DNA from 2 places in the Sporosarcina soli genome. Region 1 is predicted to be linked to the other one. Evidence: predicted binding sites of a transcription regulator. Region 1 holds the regulator's gene; the other holds the start of a gene.
What was found. The regulator LexA, encoded in region 1, represses DNA repair genes until DNA is damaged. The targets are predictions, from matches to a motif close to CGAACATATGTTCG.
Positions count from the first base shown of each region.

Region 2: a site for LexA is predicted at 3,660-3,673, ahead of ACFPRA_RS00490 (Y-family DNA polymerase). Genes of this name have one in related genera too.

Region 1 covers NZ_JBHSNO010000005.1:251,335-258,790, reverse strand. The annotation lists gene ACFPRA_RS05610 (glycerol-3-phosphate dehydrogenase/oxidase) at 1-338, shown strand, start outside; gene ACFPRA_RS05605 (alpha/beta fold hydrolase) at 335-1,255, shown strand; gene miaA (tRNA (adenosine(37)-N6)-dimethylallyltransferase MiaA) at 1,248-2,195, shown strand; gene hfq (RNA chaperone Hfq) at 2,240-2,464, shown strand; gene ACFPRA_RS05590 (methionine gamma-lyase family protein) at 2,860-4,125, shown strand; gene lexA (transcriptional repressor LexA) at 4,643-5,263, opposite strand; gene yneA (cell division suppressor protein YneA) at 5,459-5,773, shown strand; gene ACFPRA_RS05575 (YneB family resolvase-like protein) at 5,770-6,432, shown strand; gene ACFPRA_RS05570 (DUF896 domain-containing protein) at 6,499-6,732, shown strand; gene tkt (transketolase) at 6,822-7,456, shown strand, end outside.
Region 2 covers NZ_JBHSNO010000001.1:109,334-116,789, reverse strand. The annotation lists gene ACFPRA_RS00500 (TIGR02678 family protein) at 1-708, opposite strand, end outside; gene ACFPRA_RS00495 (TIGR02677 family protein) at 714-2,201, opposite strand; gene ACFPRA_RS00490 (Y-family DNA polymerase) at 2,364-3,617, opposite strand; gene ACFPRA_RS00485 (SDR family NAD(P)-dependent oxidoreductase) at 3,859-4,611, opposite strand; gene ACFPRA_RS00480 (MBL fold metallo-hydrolase) at 4,598-5,542, opposite strand; gene ACFPRA_RS00475 (SPFH domain-containing protein) at 5,708-6,847, shown strand; gene ACFPRA_RS00470 (TFIIB-type zinc ribbon-containing protein) at 6,866-7,456, shown strand, end outside.

The DNA.
Region 1 (7,456 bases):
AGGAAGAGGGAAAAAGGTTGTCCGCATTTTACGGTACGAATGTCGATATGGTGTTCACTTATGCACATGCATTGCAAGGCGATGATTTTGATCTTCCGACAGTAGTGAAAGCGGAAATTTTCTATGCAGTGCATCATGAAATGGCTCTTACTCCCTCCGATTTTTTAATTAGAAGAAAAGGTGATCTCTATTTTAACATCGCATTTGTGGAATGCTTGAAAGAACCGATTACAGCATTTATGGGGCGGCTTCTCGACTATGATGATGACGAAAAGCGACGTCATTTGCATGAACTTGATATGCATATCGCTAGAGCGAAAGGAGACGTGCGGCAGTGAAGGAATGGACCATTGAAATGACTGACAGTTTTTCAATCCATGCGTTCGCCTTACTTCCAAAGGGCGATCCGCTTGGGCATATCCATCTGCTGCATGGGATGTCTGAGCATATTGCCAGGTATACGGAATTTGCACAATTTCTCGCTAGTAAAGGCTATATCGTTTCGGGGCATGACCATCGCGGCCACGGGAAGACAGCTGAAAAAAATGGTGTTAAAGGGCATTTTGCAGATGAAGGCGGATTTGAACGTGTCGTACAGGATGCCTATGAAGTGATTACACAGTTAAGGAGAAAATATCCAACTTCTCGACTTGTCCTATTCGGCCATAGTATGGGATCATTTGTTGCACGCAGATATGTTCAACTACATGGGGCAGAAGTGGATCTCGCTATATTTTCCGGGACGGGTGCCGATCCGGGCATCATGCGTTTTGCAGGCCAGGTCGCCGCTTATTTACATGGGAAAAGGAAGGGATTCGATCAGCCGGATCATTTTCTAAACAAACTTGTTTTCGGCGGATTCAATAAGTCAGTGAACCACCCGAAAACACCATTCGATTGGTTATCGACGGATTACGATGCGGTTGAAAAATATTTGACCGATCCGGCTTGTGGAATCGTGCCAACGACCCGATTTTTTGCAGATTTATTCGAAGGGCTCGGGACGATCCATGCTGCGGAAGAACTAAAGAAGACCCCTAAACATTTACCGATACTATTGTTTTCAGGCAGCGAAGACCCGGTAGGCGATAATGGAAAAGGGATATGGCGTGTAGCCAAACAATATAATCATGCGGGTATCGAACAAGTGACAGTGCTATTATTTGAAGGGGGCAGACATGAAATGCTCCATGAAAAGAATCGTCAACATGTTTTCGAAACCGTATATGACTGGATTGATAAAGAACATGAATGAAATGACTGAAGTGATCGCCATTGTGGGTCCGACCGCGTCAGGCAAGACGGCGTTAAGCGTCGAACTGGCAAAGGCGATCGGAGGCGAAGTGATCAACGGCGATGCCATGCAAGTGTATAAAGGACTGGATATCGGTACGGCGAAAATTACGGAAGATGAAATGGATGGTGTTCCCCACCATTTGTTTGACGTGAAGGAACCAGACGAGCCATTTTCCGTTGCGGCTTATCAAACGGAAGTCCGCCATTGGATCAACGAGATACGAAGTCGTGGGAAAATGCCGATCATTGCAGGCGGAACAGGCCTTTATGTGCAAGCAGTACTGTATGATTTTCGCTTTACAGAAGAAGCGGCAGATCTTGAAGTAAGAAACCGTTTGGAAAAGGAATTGAAGGAAAAGGGAGCGGAACAGCTATATGAACGGCTGAAGCGTATCGATCCGAAAAGTGCGGAAAAAATCCATCCGAACAATCATCGAAGATTAGTTCGGGCATTGGAAATCATCGAAGTGACCGGGCAAACAAAAGATGAACAAGAAAAAGATGCCGGACATGCACCGCTCTATAATCATTTTCTCGCCGGTTTGCACATGGATCGAGACGTACTCTATGAGCGAATCGATTTACGTGTCGACCTCATGATGGAAAAGGGACTGCTCCAAGAAGCACAGCGGTTATGGGATGAAGGCATTCGAGATGTCCAGTCCGTCCAAGCGATCGGCTATAAAGAGCTTTACCAATATATTGAAGGTACGCTAACATATGAAGAAGCGGTTGATTTGATCAAGAAAAATACCCGCAACTATGCGAAGCGGCAAATGACGTATTTTCGAAACAAACTCGATGTTTCTTGGTATGAAGCAGAATGGGGAACTGCAGAAATTGTACAAAGAATCTTAACGAATTTGAAGGATTATGAAAATTCAAAGCGAATAAGATAAGTGGAGCAGGAGAAATAGAGGACATCAACAGGAGGATTCCGTGTATGGCACAGAGAAATATGCAAGATGTTTTTTTGAACTCGTTACGAAAGAACAATACATTCGTGACCGTATTTTTAACGAATGGGTTTCAGTTAAAAGGACTTATTAAATCATATGATAATTATACTGTCCTTCTTGAATCTGATGGGAAACAGCAACTTATTTATAAACATGCAATTTCCACATATGTCCCATCTAAGCCAGTCATTTTAAAAGAAGAAGATTAAACAAAAGCGTAAGGCGCCGTTTAGATGCGACAGGCATAAGGCGAGTCGACGGCGTGGTGTTCTTTGCCACAGAGTCGGCTTGACTATCAAGGAACGCAGTCTAAGTGCGCCGCGTCCTGAAAGTGCCTTAATTTCTGCAAAAAACGCAGAAATTAAGGCCAATCAAACCCTTCGGTGTTTGACTGGCAACGACTGCGTAACTCACATCCTGTGAGCCTCCGAGCATCTGGCGCCTGGAGTCTGGACGAAAACAAAAGCGGAACGAGGCTAACATTCCTCGTTCCGCTTTTAATTTGCGTATTATTTTTCAATCAAAAAAACAAACCAAAATATTGACCTATGTGGCCAGACTGATAAGATAATGGAGTGACTATTGAATGGAATGAGGAATCACAATGCAATTAACTGAATTGGATGATCGCCTATTAAGCAAAGCGGAAGCGATGGAAGGTAAGCTGGCACCATTTTTCAAAAGTGTCGAAAAAACCGCTTTTTATAATCAACGGAAAGTACTAGCGGCGTTCCGTAAAAATATGGTCAGCGATTTTCATTTGTCCGGCTCAACGGGTTACGGCTATGATGACAGCGGCCGGGATACGCTTGAACAGGTCTATGCCGATGTTTTCGGAGCGGAAGCCTGTCTTGTACGCAATCAGATTATCTCCGGGACACATGCCATTTCGATCAGTTTATTCGGTATCCTGCGGCCGGGTGACGAGCTACTTTATATTACGGGAAAACCTTATGATACACTGGAATCGATCGTTTACGGAAAAGGGAAAGATACCGGCTCACTTGAAGACTATGGCATCACATACAAGCATATCGATCTGAAGGAAGATGGTTCGGTTGATTTTGAAGAAGTTGCGAAAAATATCCATCAGAAGACGAAGATGATCGGTATCCAGCGATCAAAAGGCTACTCCGATCGTCCTTCTTTCATGGTCGATGAAATCGGGGACATGATTCGCAAAGTAAAGGCTATCAATCCGAACCTCGTCGTATTTGTCGACAATTGTTACGGTGAGTTCGTCGAGGAGAAAGAACCGACGGAAGTCGGAGCAGATCTGATGGCAGGATCGCTCATTAAGAATCCGGGCGCAGGTCTTGTAAGGACAGGGGGGTATATCGCGGGGCGTGCTGATTTTGTTGAAAAATGTGCCTATCGAATGACTTCCCCAGGTCTAGGCGCGGAAGCGGGTGCATCGCTCGATACGTTACTGGAAATGTATCAAGGATTTTTCCTCGCGCCGCATATCGTCAGCCAAGCGGTCAAAGGCGCCCTGTTTACAGCGGCAATCCTTGAAGATTTCGGCTTGCAGACATCGCCCCATTATACAGACAAAAGAACGGATCTCATTCAATCGGTTTCATTCGCTAATGCGGATCAAATGATAGCGTTTTGTCGGACGATTCAATCGAACTCGCCGATCAATGCCCATTATGCACCTGAGCCTTCCTATATGCCTGGTTATGCGGATGACGTCATCATGGCGGCCGGGACATTCATCCAAGGCTCCAGCATTGAACTGACAGCGGATGGCCCGATCAGGCCGCCGTATACGGCTTACGTCCAAGGGGGGCTGACGTATGAGCATGTTAAAGCCGCCGTCCTGTCTTCCATTGAAAAACTTGTTGAGGATCAATTAATCGAAAACTAGGCACGGAGAAGATGGAAGTGCCCTTTATCTACATTCAGCAGAAGACTCCCACCTCCCCAGGTGGCGAGATGAATGCGATTTTGTTTTTTCTGTTCAGCGTTTGTTCAAACGCCCGCTGAACGAATAATGGAAGGCAGTCTAAGTGCGCGACGTCCTAAAAGGAAAGTGCCTTAATTTCTACAAAGATCGCAGAAATACGGCAAATCGAACCCTTCGCTGTTCGATTCGCAACGACTGCATGACCTACATCCTGTAGACCCGCGGATGTCACAAGTTTTTAGAGGAGCTTTTCTTCCAAAAGCGTTGGGCGCCTGATTAGCAGCGACAGGCATAAGGTGAAGATGTGGCGTGGCGTTTTTTGCCACAGAACAGCTTTGACTTATGACCTAAGCTCCTGGCGCCCAGAGCTAGATGCGAGCGAGCTCTGGACGCAATTACGCCGAGGCGTAATTGATACCAAACAAAAAGAGCTATTCCGTATGCAAGCATGCAACGGAATAGCTCTTTTTGTTTGAAATTAATGAATCAATCGATAGACCCCGACAACTTTACCGAGAATTGAGACGTTATCGACAATAATCGGATCCATCGAGGCATTTTCAGGTTGCAACCGGAAATAGCCTTGTTCTTTAAAGAAGCGTTTGACGGTCGCTTCGTCATCTTCTGTCATCGCAACGACGATTTCCCCATTATTGGCTGTCGCTTGCTGTTTGACGACGACATGGTCGCCATTCAAGATACCGGCTTCAATCATACTGTTGCCGACAATTTCAAGCATGAACAGCTTGTCTTCCGCCGTACCGAACGATTCGGGAAGAGGGAAGTACTCTTCGATATTTTCAATCGCTGTAATCGGTAATCCCGCTGTGACTTTTCCAACAAGCGGCACATGGAGAACACCTGGTTTCATCGCGTCCAATCCATCCGGATCGAGAATTTCAATCGCTCTCGGCTTTGTTGGATCTCGCCTGATAAACCCCTTGCTTTCCAGACGAGCAAGATGTCCGTGAACCGTCGAACTGGAAGCTAGGCCGACCGCTTCACCAATTTCCCGCACGGATGGTGGATAACCTTTTTTCTTCACTTCCTCTTTGATAAAAGACAATATATCTTCCTGTCTTTTTGAAATCTTTTTCACTCCATTCACCTCTCAACTCGTAATCTCTTTTTCTTCGGATGATGAATACGAACAACCGAACTTTTCATATCATCATTATAACAGCCGTTCGCATGGATGGCAAACACAAGTTCTGAAAAGATGTTGACAATCCAATTGGGCTTTTTTATAATGAGAACAAGTATTCCGAACAAATATTCGTGGAGGGGATTTTTTATGACTTTCATCAAAAATAATAGCTATTTTTTTGTACTGTTCATTTTATGTATAGGCTTTACAATGATAGGTGTAAACAAGTTGAATAAAGAAGCGGCTTATCTAGAGATCACGGTTTCCGAAGGCGATTCACTATGGGCATTGGCTCATCAGCATGCGGACAATCGTCCGGTGAATGAATGGATTGAAGATGTGGTGAAACTGAATGATTTAGCGACATCCACCATCCATCCCGGAACTGAATTGCGTTTGCCGTCTTACGAGAAACTAAGGAATAAGTCCTTCGATCATCAAATAGCGGAGAGTGGAAGATGAGTGATTACAGGAAAAGCTGTGTCATCTATTGCCGGGTGAGCACAGAGAAAAATGCCCAGGAGATGTCCTTGGCAAGGCAGGAAGAAGAGCTGAAGGACTTGGCGGCTACATTGGATTTTGAAATAGCTGATTGCTTTAGGGACAAACATAGCGGTTATGATATTGAGCGGGAAGGTTTGCTTTCACTTCTTGACTTTGTAAGGGATGAGAAAGTGGACGCGGTTTTGATCCAAGATGAGACAAGACTTGGACGTGGGAATGCACGGATGGCGGTTTTACATCTGCTGGCGAAAACCGATACGGCTGTTTATTCCCACAATGATGGCGGTCCGATTGCACTCAATGAGATGGATACGATGCTGCTGGAAATTTTGGCGATCGTAGAGGAATACCAAAGGAAATTACATAATGCTAAAATTAGGCGTGGAATGAGACGGGCCGTGAAGGAAGGGTACCGGCCGGAGCGCAACTTGAAAAACAGGGGAAATCCGGAAGGGCGTGAGCGGATTGAAGTGCCGATCAGTGAGATTGTGGCGTTAAGGGATAAGGGTTTGACATACGAAGAGATCACAGGTGTTCTGAAAGGTCTCGGTCATGATATTAGCAAAGCGACTGTCCACCGTCGTTATAAGGAATTTGAAATGGAGCAGGAAGGCTGATTGTTTGCACTTTCTGCTCTTTTTGTATACGTTCTAAGTATTCTTTATTAAATGGAGGAAACGATAATGCTTTCAAAAGATAAAATCAAGCGCATTAACGAATTGTCAAAAAAATCGAAGACGTCGGGACTCACGATTGAAGAAGCGAAAGAGCAGACGCAATTGCGCAAGGAGTATTTGGAGTCATTCCGAACATCCATGCGTGATACGATTGAGCATGTCAAAGTGGTTGATCCGGATGGCAATGATGTGACCCCGGAAAAAGTGAAACAAGCCCGCAATCATAAATACCTCAACTGACCTTTGCATTCATCCACCGGATTGTCTAAACTAGTAGATGGAAGTAATGTTAGACTACTTTGATTTTGAATTGTGAAAGGATGTATACAATGACTCAACAGATCGATCAACTCGCGATTAACACGATCCGTACTCTGTCCATCGATGCAATTGAAAAAGCGAATTCCGGCCATCCGGGATTACCGATGGGCGCGGCGCCGATGGCTTATACATTATGGACAAAGCATATGCACCATAATCCTGCAAACCCGAAATGGTTTAACCGCGACCGTTTCATTCTTTCCGCTGGCCATGGATCAATGCTACTTTACAGCTTACTGCATCTAGGCGGTTACGATCTTCCGATGGATGAAATCAAAAACTTCAGACAGTGGAATTCAAAAACGCCTGGTCACCCGGAATACGGTCATACAGCTGGCGTTGAAGCGACGACAGGACCGCTTGGGCAAGGGATCGGGATGGCTGTCGGAATGGCGATGGCAGAAAGACATCTTGCTGCAACTTATAATCAGCCCGGTTTCGAAGTGGTCGATCACCACACTTTTGCACTCTGCGGCGATGGTGATTTAATGGAAGGTGTTGCAGCTGAAGCGATTTCACTTGCGGGCCATCTCCAGTTGAATAAACTGATCGTTCTATACGATAGTAATGATATTTCCCTCGATGGGGATTTGGATATGTCCTTCACTGAAAATATCCGTAAACGATTCGAGTCTTACGGCTG
Region 2 (7,456 bases), on a different contig from region 1:
GTTCCGGATGTACAGAAAATCCGGATCCTGTTGGGACTTTCGATGAAGACCAGGAGAAAAGAATAATTTCCGATATACTCGTTTACGGCGTTCGTCTTCCTGGCTTAGTTTCCAGTCCTCCTCCAAAAGTTCTTGCCAATGCTGATAGGCCGAAAAATCATCTGGATAGCTCCGCATAAAATAACGGCTATATACGGTCGCTTCATATAAAACTTCCTGTTCTTCATCATGATCAAACCTTCCAATGTCTCCATCGATTGTACGGATGACCCTGAAATCCATCAGTTTTTTCACGGCACGTATCAATGACTTCCTATGAGTGTACAACGTCCAGTCAAGCGGAAGTTCATCGGGATAGTCACCTTGAATATCCTGACATAATTCCGATAAGAGAAATTGCTCATCCACAGCCTTCCCTTCTAGAAATGAAAGCGCACAACAGAAGATCGCGTAATCCATCGGCTCTTGAAAGTCTTGAATCCCCATCCATTGTTCCGGTTCTACCGGTATTTTTTCCAATTTGATAAAGTGCTGATGCACAATGAGACGCAGACCGAATTTTTCATCGATATAACGCCGCAATACTTTTTCCCGTTCCCGGATAAGTTGATACCACTCGGGCTGTTCTTCACGCAAAATCCAATAATGATGGAATAACAAATCCATGCCATACTTTGCTTTTTCGTCGAAAATAGGTATCGGTTCCACTGCTCTCACCCCTGCTGTTCAAATTCGAACGTAGCATCAGGCATCACCAGATTTCCATCCTTCGCTTGTAGCGTTATCGTTCGTTCCTTATGTAATTTCACTTTGACTTTCAATCCGTAATCAGTCGTTACGGTTCTATTTTTAGTCGCCATCGATTTGCCAATCCAATTCAATAATACCTTCCGAATAAATGGATCTACCTCACCAAGTGAGGATAGCTTAATGACGCCTTGTTCCATGTACTGCTCGATTAGGTTCTGTTCCTGCTGACGCTCTTTTAAATATTCGTCCCTTTGCCGCTTCTTTTTTTCTTTATTGGAAGAAAAGGAGCCCGGTTTCGTTTTCTCACGGTAGCGATTTGTCCTCGGTTTGATGGTAAGCTGTACAGGTTCTTCATCCCATGTATCAGCATAAAGATTATCAGTCGTTCCCTCTTCAAGATGAATATGCTGAGTGGTCAATGAACCAAAAACGACAGCGGAAAGTTTATGCGCATCTTCGATTTGTTCGCATGCGGTGAACCATTTCGCCAAATGTAAATAATCTTTTTTGCGACTGCGAAAATGTTGCTGGCGTTCGCCGATCCGTTGCACATATCTAGTCATTCTTCTGATCATCTCATTGGTCTGCCGTTGAAGGGCATCCAATTCGCTTTGTTGGGCTCCCGAGCCTAAAAACCAACGTCGAAGGGATGACCAATACTCTTCATATTCAAGCAGCCAATCTTCCACTGAGGAAGTGACATCTTCCAGGCGAGGAATGGCTTTTCGATGATCCACTAGTTTCAGGAAATACGATTGCATCTTATCCGTTTCCAGTTCACTCAACCGTTGCTGTATTTGCAGAGAGGTTTTTTGCAAGGAGACGATGAAATCACGCAAATAGGTCGTGAATTGGTTTTTATAAACGAGAAATGCCTCTGACTGCATGCGCTGATCGGCTTGTTCGCTATTGATGTAAGCAATATAATCGGCCGTACTTGTACGGATTGATTGAAAATAGCGAAAAACATCTTCCCAAATTCGCATGTATTCTTCAGGTGGAAGCTCGATTTCGCTTGCCAATTCCTTTTGTAATGTTACAAGTGCCTGAAGCAACCGTTCAAATTGCGAACGCTCCAGCGAACCTTGGAATTGATCACCAATTTTCTCCAACTGCATGAGCATACGCTCGATTTCGACAGTATACGGTGTGCACTGATAGCGAAATCTTTTTTTCTTATATTCTTCAATCGTCTTCGCATTCGTCATATCCTGCCTGGCAATCAGGTTATTCCATTTCACCAATTGACCTAACTGTAGATGGAGCTGCTCTTCCCCGTAATCGAAAAACTCCGGAATGGAACGCATATGCTCCAAAATTTCTTCAGGGGTGATGAAGTCCCGCATCCGCTCATGCTGATGGTAAAAATACCGTAAAATCGAACGATAGTGAGCGACAGAATCTGCAGTTAAATAGCTTGCTTCCAAAATTTTCTTCATCGTCAAATTCAAAAACGTCACCTTCTTTTCACACTTTATTTGTTTTTTCTTTTTTAGCCCAAAGTTCAGAAATGTTTATTCTTTACAATTTAATCATTGTGATAGACGGCAATAACAAAGCTAATTATTAGTCTTATAGTACCACAATCGAGTTCACACAATCCGATAGCTACCCTACCGAAAATGCCCCCCAATCAATTTCGCCCTTTCCACAGCTGTCCCCGCCTCTGTATATGAAACCGCCCGCAAAATAGCATTCGAGCCGTACTTGTTTCGTAACGCATCCATCGTTTCACCAAGTTCGCGGTTGCGCCAGTTATGCTCGTCGAATAGACTCAATTGCATAGAACTCTCATCTTCCAGATTCGCCAGGCTGATCGCCAGACGTCTCACAGGTCGACCATCGTGAAATTCTTCGAATAATGCCATGCACATCTTGTAAATTTTCATCGTGTCGTTGGTCGCCTCGCTCATCGAACGCGAGCGGCCAAAACCACCACCAAGCGCTTGCTTCGAATAACCGACAGACAGATGGACAGTGCGTCCCGCCTTCCTCGCTCTCCTTGCCCGCATCGCGACATCTTCGCACATTTCAAGAATGACGGTAAGCACATCTTTCCGTGTCTGATAATCACGATAAAGGATTTGCCCTTTGCCAAAACTCGCCTGCCCTTCGATCAGTGGGGCACCCATATCTGATAGATCGATGCCATGCGCATGGTAATACAACTGATTGCCCATAATGCCGAATTTCTTCTCTAACCTATCAAGAGAGGCATGTGCAAGGTCCCCAACTGAAAATATCCCCATATCATTCAAGGTTTTCTCCAGGCGCCTGCCGATCCCCCACATACGGCTGAGCGGCGCAATCGGCCATAACTTCATCGGCACGTCTTCGTATGTCCACTTCGCAATCCCCGTTTTTTTCGCCTCCAGATCGAGCGCAATTTTTGCCAGTAACATATTCGGCCCTATGCCACACGCGGAAGGCAATTGAAATTGGCTCAGGAGATCCTCTTGTATCCTTTCAACAGCTTGCTCAACGGGTCCCCATAGCCGTTCTGTTCCGCTCAAGTCAATGAAACTTTCATCCACGCTATATACATGGATCGCTTCTTTCGGCACATAACTGTTCAGCAGACGAACAATTTCCATGGATACGTCAATATAAAACTGCATTTTAGGTTCAATCAAATGAATCGCTGGATCATCCGGAATTTCGAACAGGCGCATCCCCGTTTGCACCCCGAATTGTTTTTTCAATGGCGGAGATGCAGCGAGAACTACACCGCCTTTCCGCTCTTTATTACCGATAATCGCAATCGGCGTTTCCATCACATCCAGCCCTTCCATCACGGCTGCACAACTGGCGTAAAAGCTACGCATATCGAGACAGATGATTTTCCGGTCCGGTAAATGTTCATACATACGAACGCCTCCGATAGAACTGATGTTCTTTATAGTATATGACGAACGCACGTTCATATACTATCGGTATATTTTTCCTGAATTTGAAAATCCCTTAAAACTGTGCGAAAGACTCGTAACTGTTAGACAAAGAGATGGAACTGTAAGACAGCTCTAGGAAACCGTACGACGCTCCATCAAAAAGCAATCAATCCATAGTCGATCAAATAAAAAACACCACAACCTCGTAGGCCGTGGCAAATTATTTTTTCATGAAAAATTTACGCCCTAAACGCTCAACAAGTGCGGGGGCGACCGCATACAGTTTGCTTGTTATCCCCATATACCATGGCAGATTCACTTCTCGGACAGGGTTGTCGATCGTTTTCATAATCGCATCGACCACCTGATCCACCGTCAACAAATGTTTGCCGATCGACTGTCGGTAATGGCCCGTTTTATCCGCGAGATCTAGAAATGGTGTATCGATCGGGCCCGGATTGATGGTCGTCACATCGATACCGAATGGCTCAAGTTCCATACGTAGTCCATTCGTATAGCCGATCATGGCATGTTTGGATGCTGCGTAAATCGAAGACTTCGGTGTAGACACTTTCCCTGCTTGTGATCCTAAATAGATCAGTTGCCCCTGTTTGCGTTCCATCATACCGGGCAACAACTGTTTCGTGAGCCGCATCGGTGCAACAACGTTGAGATCCATCGTGTCTTGTATCGTTTGATCAGCAGTTTCATAGGCATAGTCAAACATACCGATCCCAGCTGAAAAAATAACGACATCAGGTGAACTGATTTGTGCCACTAAATAATCAAGATCTTGCTGCTTGGATAAATCGGCCCGGATGGTCAGCGCACCGGCTTGCTGCAGCTCCCATAACGCGTCCACTGCCCTGCCTGTCGCCCAAACGGCATGCCCTTCTGCCAACAACCGTTTCGTCACCGCAAAACCGACACCGCTTGTTGCTCCCGTAACCAGGATCGATTTACGCTTGTGCATAATGGAGAACGCCATTTTCATCGCGTGTTTCGTGGATCAGTTCTTGCTCGATGAGATAATCGGTTTGTCCAATGGTCTCAGATAAGGTTAAGCCGAGCTCTTTTTCGTATACAGCGGGAAACAGTTCACGGGTTAGTTCGAAAATCGTCCGCGAGCCGCCGTTCATCATCGCGAGCACTTTCATCGCCCGGTCACGCTGTTTTGCCAACCGGCTTTCAATCAATGCATGGACATTCCGGACTTCATCGCCATGTCCGCTATAAATGACGTCAACAGGCATGTCAAGCAAACGTTTCAACGAACGTTGATATTGCAAGAGAGAACGTGAACGCTCCATTTGAGGATCAAGTGGCGGTTCAATAAGCGGATTAGAGGACACTTTTTCGAGCACTAAATCTCCCCCAATCATCGCCCCTGTCTTTTCATGCCAAAGCACGATATGACTTTGTGCATGACCTGGTGTTTCCAATACAACCCACCCCTCATGTCCGGGAACAGCATCCCCTTCCGTCAGAAATTGATCGAGCGGTCGCTCACCCATCAATTCAACGGAACGTTTCATACGCTTTACCCAAAAATGATATTCTTCAGGAACTCCTTCTTCGATCAAACAATTTAGATAGAAACTATCATGATACTTGAAAAATGCTTCATCACGTTTCAACCACAAATCATTATAGCGATGGCCGAGAACTTCTGCACGATCAAATGCATCGATCCAACCGGCATGATCGGGGTGATGATGCGTCAAAATGACTTGCTCAACATCATTGAATGTATAGCCCGCCTCTTTCAAGCCATGGCGTAAAGCTTCGTATGCTTCCGATGATTTCGGTCCGGCATCGACAAGTGTAAGCGCATCCCCTTTGACAAGAAATGCATTCACATCTCCTACTGCATATGGCGTAGGAATGATTATTTTATGAATCATCGCAAAAGCTCCTTTTAAAAATGAATGAGTGTTCAGTCTATTGTACATCTTTTCGTCACAAACGTCATCCACTGTTTTCCCTTTTTTCTAGCAAAGCAAAAGAGATTTTGTCGTTTCATGGTATAATGAAAGCAGTTTACTACGTTGTTGGGAGGGCTCATAAGAATGGGTTTGTTCGGATTTTTCAAAAATCAGTTTATCGAGGTCATTGAGTGGACCGATTCAAATACGAATACAATGGTGTACCGGTTCCCCGTGCATAATAATGAAATTAAAATGGGAGCTGAACTGACCGTCCGGGAATCACAAGTGGCCATTTTTGTCCACGAAGGAGAGATTGCAGATGTCTTCGGTCCGGGGCGTCATCTATTATATACGCAAAATATGCCGATTTTGACAAAGTTAAAGGCATGGAAACATGGATTTAACTCTCCGTTTAAAGCGGAAGTATATTTTGTCAATACGAAGCAATTTATCAATCAGAAATGGGGAACTTCCAATCCAATCATGATGCGGGACCCGGAGTTCGGTATGATCCGTTTACGCGGGTATGGCATCTATTCGTACCGTGTGTCCGAACCGACTGTCTTCCTGAAAGAAGTGTTCGGAACGAATGCCTCTTTCGATACGAGTAGCATCGAAGGACAGTTGAAAAAGATGGTGCTATCGGGATTGACCGATCTGTTTGCCGAATCGAAAATACCGGCTTTGGATTTAGCCATGTATTACGATGAGCTCAGTGAACGAGGGAAAGAAAAGATGGTAGAACGGTTTAATGCGTTTGGATTCGAGATCACTTCCCTCTATATTGAAAACTTGTCGTTGCCTGAAGAAGTCGAAAAAATGATGGATAAACGGACATCGATGGGTGTGCTCGGAAATATAAATCAGTACCAGCAATTCCAGGCAGCGGAAGCCATTCGGGATGCAGCGAGAAATGAAGGCGGCGGACTAGCAGGAGCAGGGGCAGGCTTGGGGGCAGGCGCCGCACTCGGCAATATGATGGCGAATGCTTTCCAAGGAAATCAGCAGCAACCGGTCCCTCCTACAGCCCAGCCCGATAAAGTGAACTGTCCACATTGCCAGTCACCCAATAACGCGGGAGCAAAATTTTGTGGGGAATGCGGGAAAGCCCTTCAAACACCAAAAGTCCCATGCATTAGCTGCCAGGCAGATATCGACGCAGATGCAAAGTTCTGCGGACAATGTGGCACAAAACAAGTGACGGAAAAAACGTGTGCGAAATGCGGCAACGTAAACGCTCCGGATGCCAAATTTTGTGGCGACTGCGGCGACAGCTTATAACAAGGATGAGGTGTGCATGTGAGCCGCTTGGAAAATGAAGATTTTAAAATAATTGAAGAAACAAAAGTGAATCAATGCCTTTCCTGTGGCGGCAATGCGGTGTTCGAACCGGCAACCGGAACATTGAAATGCCCGTTTTGTGACAGTGAAAGAGAAATCGAAACAACGCGTGAAAACACCATTGAACACGATTTTTTACAAGCCCTCGAAAAGGAAAACCATAGCTGGGATGACGAAAAACGCGTTTTCAAATGTGAAAATTGTGGTGCCGAAACACTGTTGGACAAAGATAAAGTAGCGGATTTCTGTTCATTTTGCGGTTCTTCGCATATTGCCACCAGTGAACACCATGCAGGTATCAAACCTGCATTGGTTATTCCTTTCCGGATAACAAAAGAAGAGGCCGTTGATAAATTCAAAGTATGGATCCGAAAACGTTATTTCGCCCCTTCCAAGTTGAAGCAATCATATCAATTGAATAAAATTACAGGTACCTATTTGCCCTATTGGACATTCGACTCACAAACCGACTCCTCCTTTGTCGTCCAAATTGGAACTTATTATTATGTGACGGAGACACGTACCGTCATCGAAGATGGAAAGCCAAAA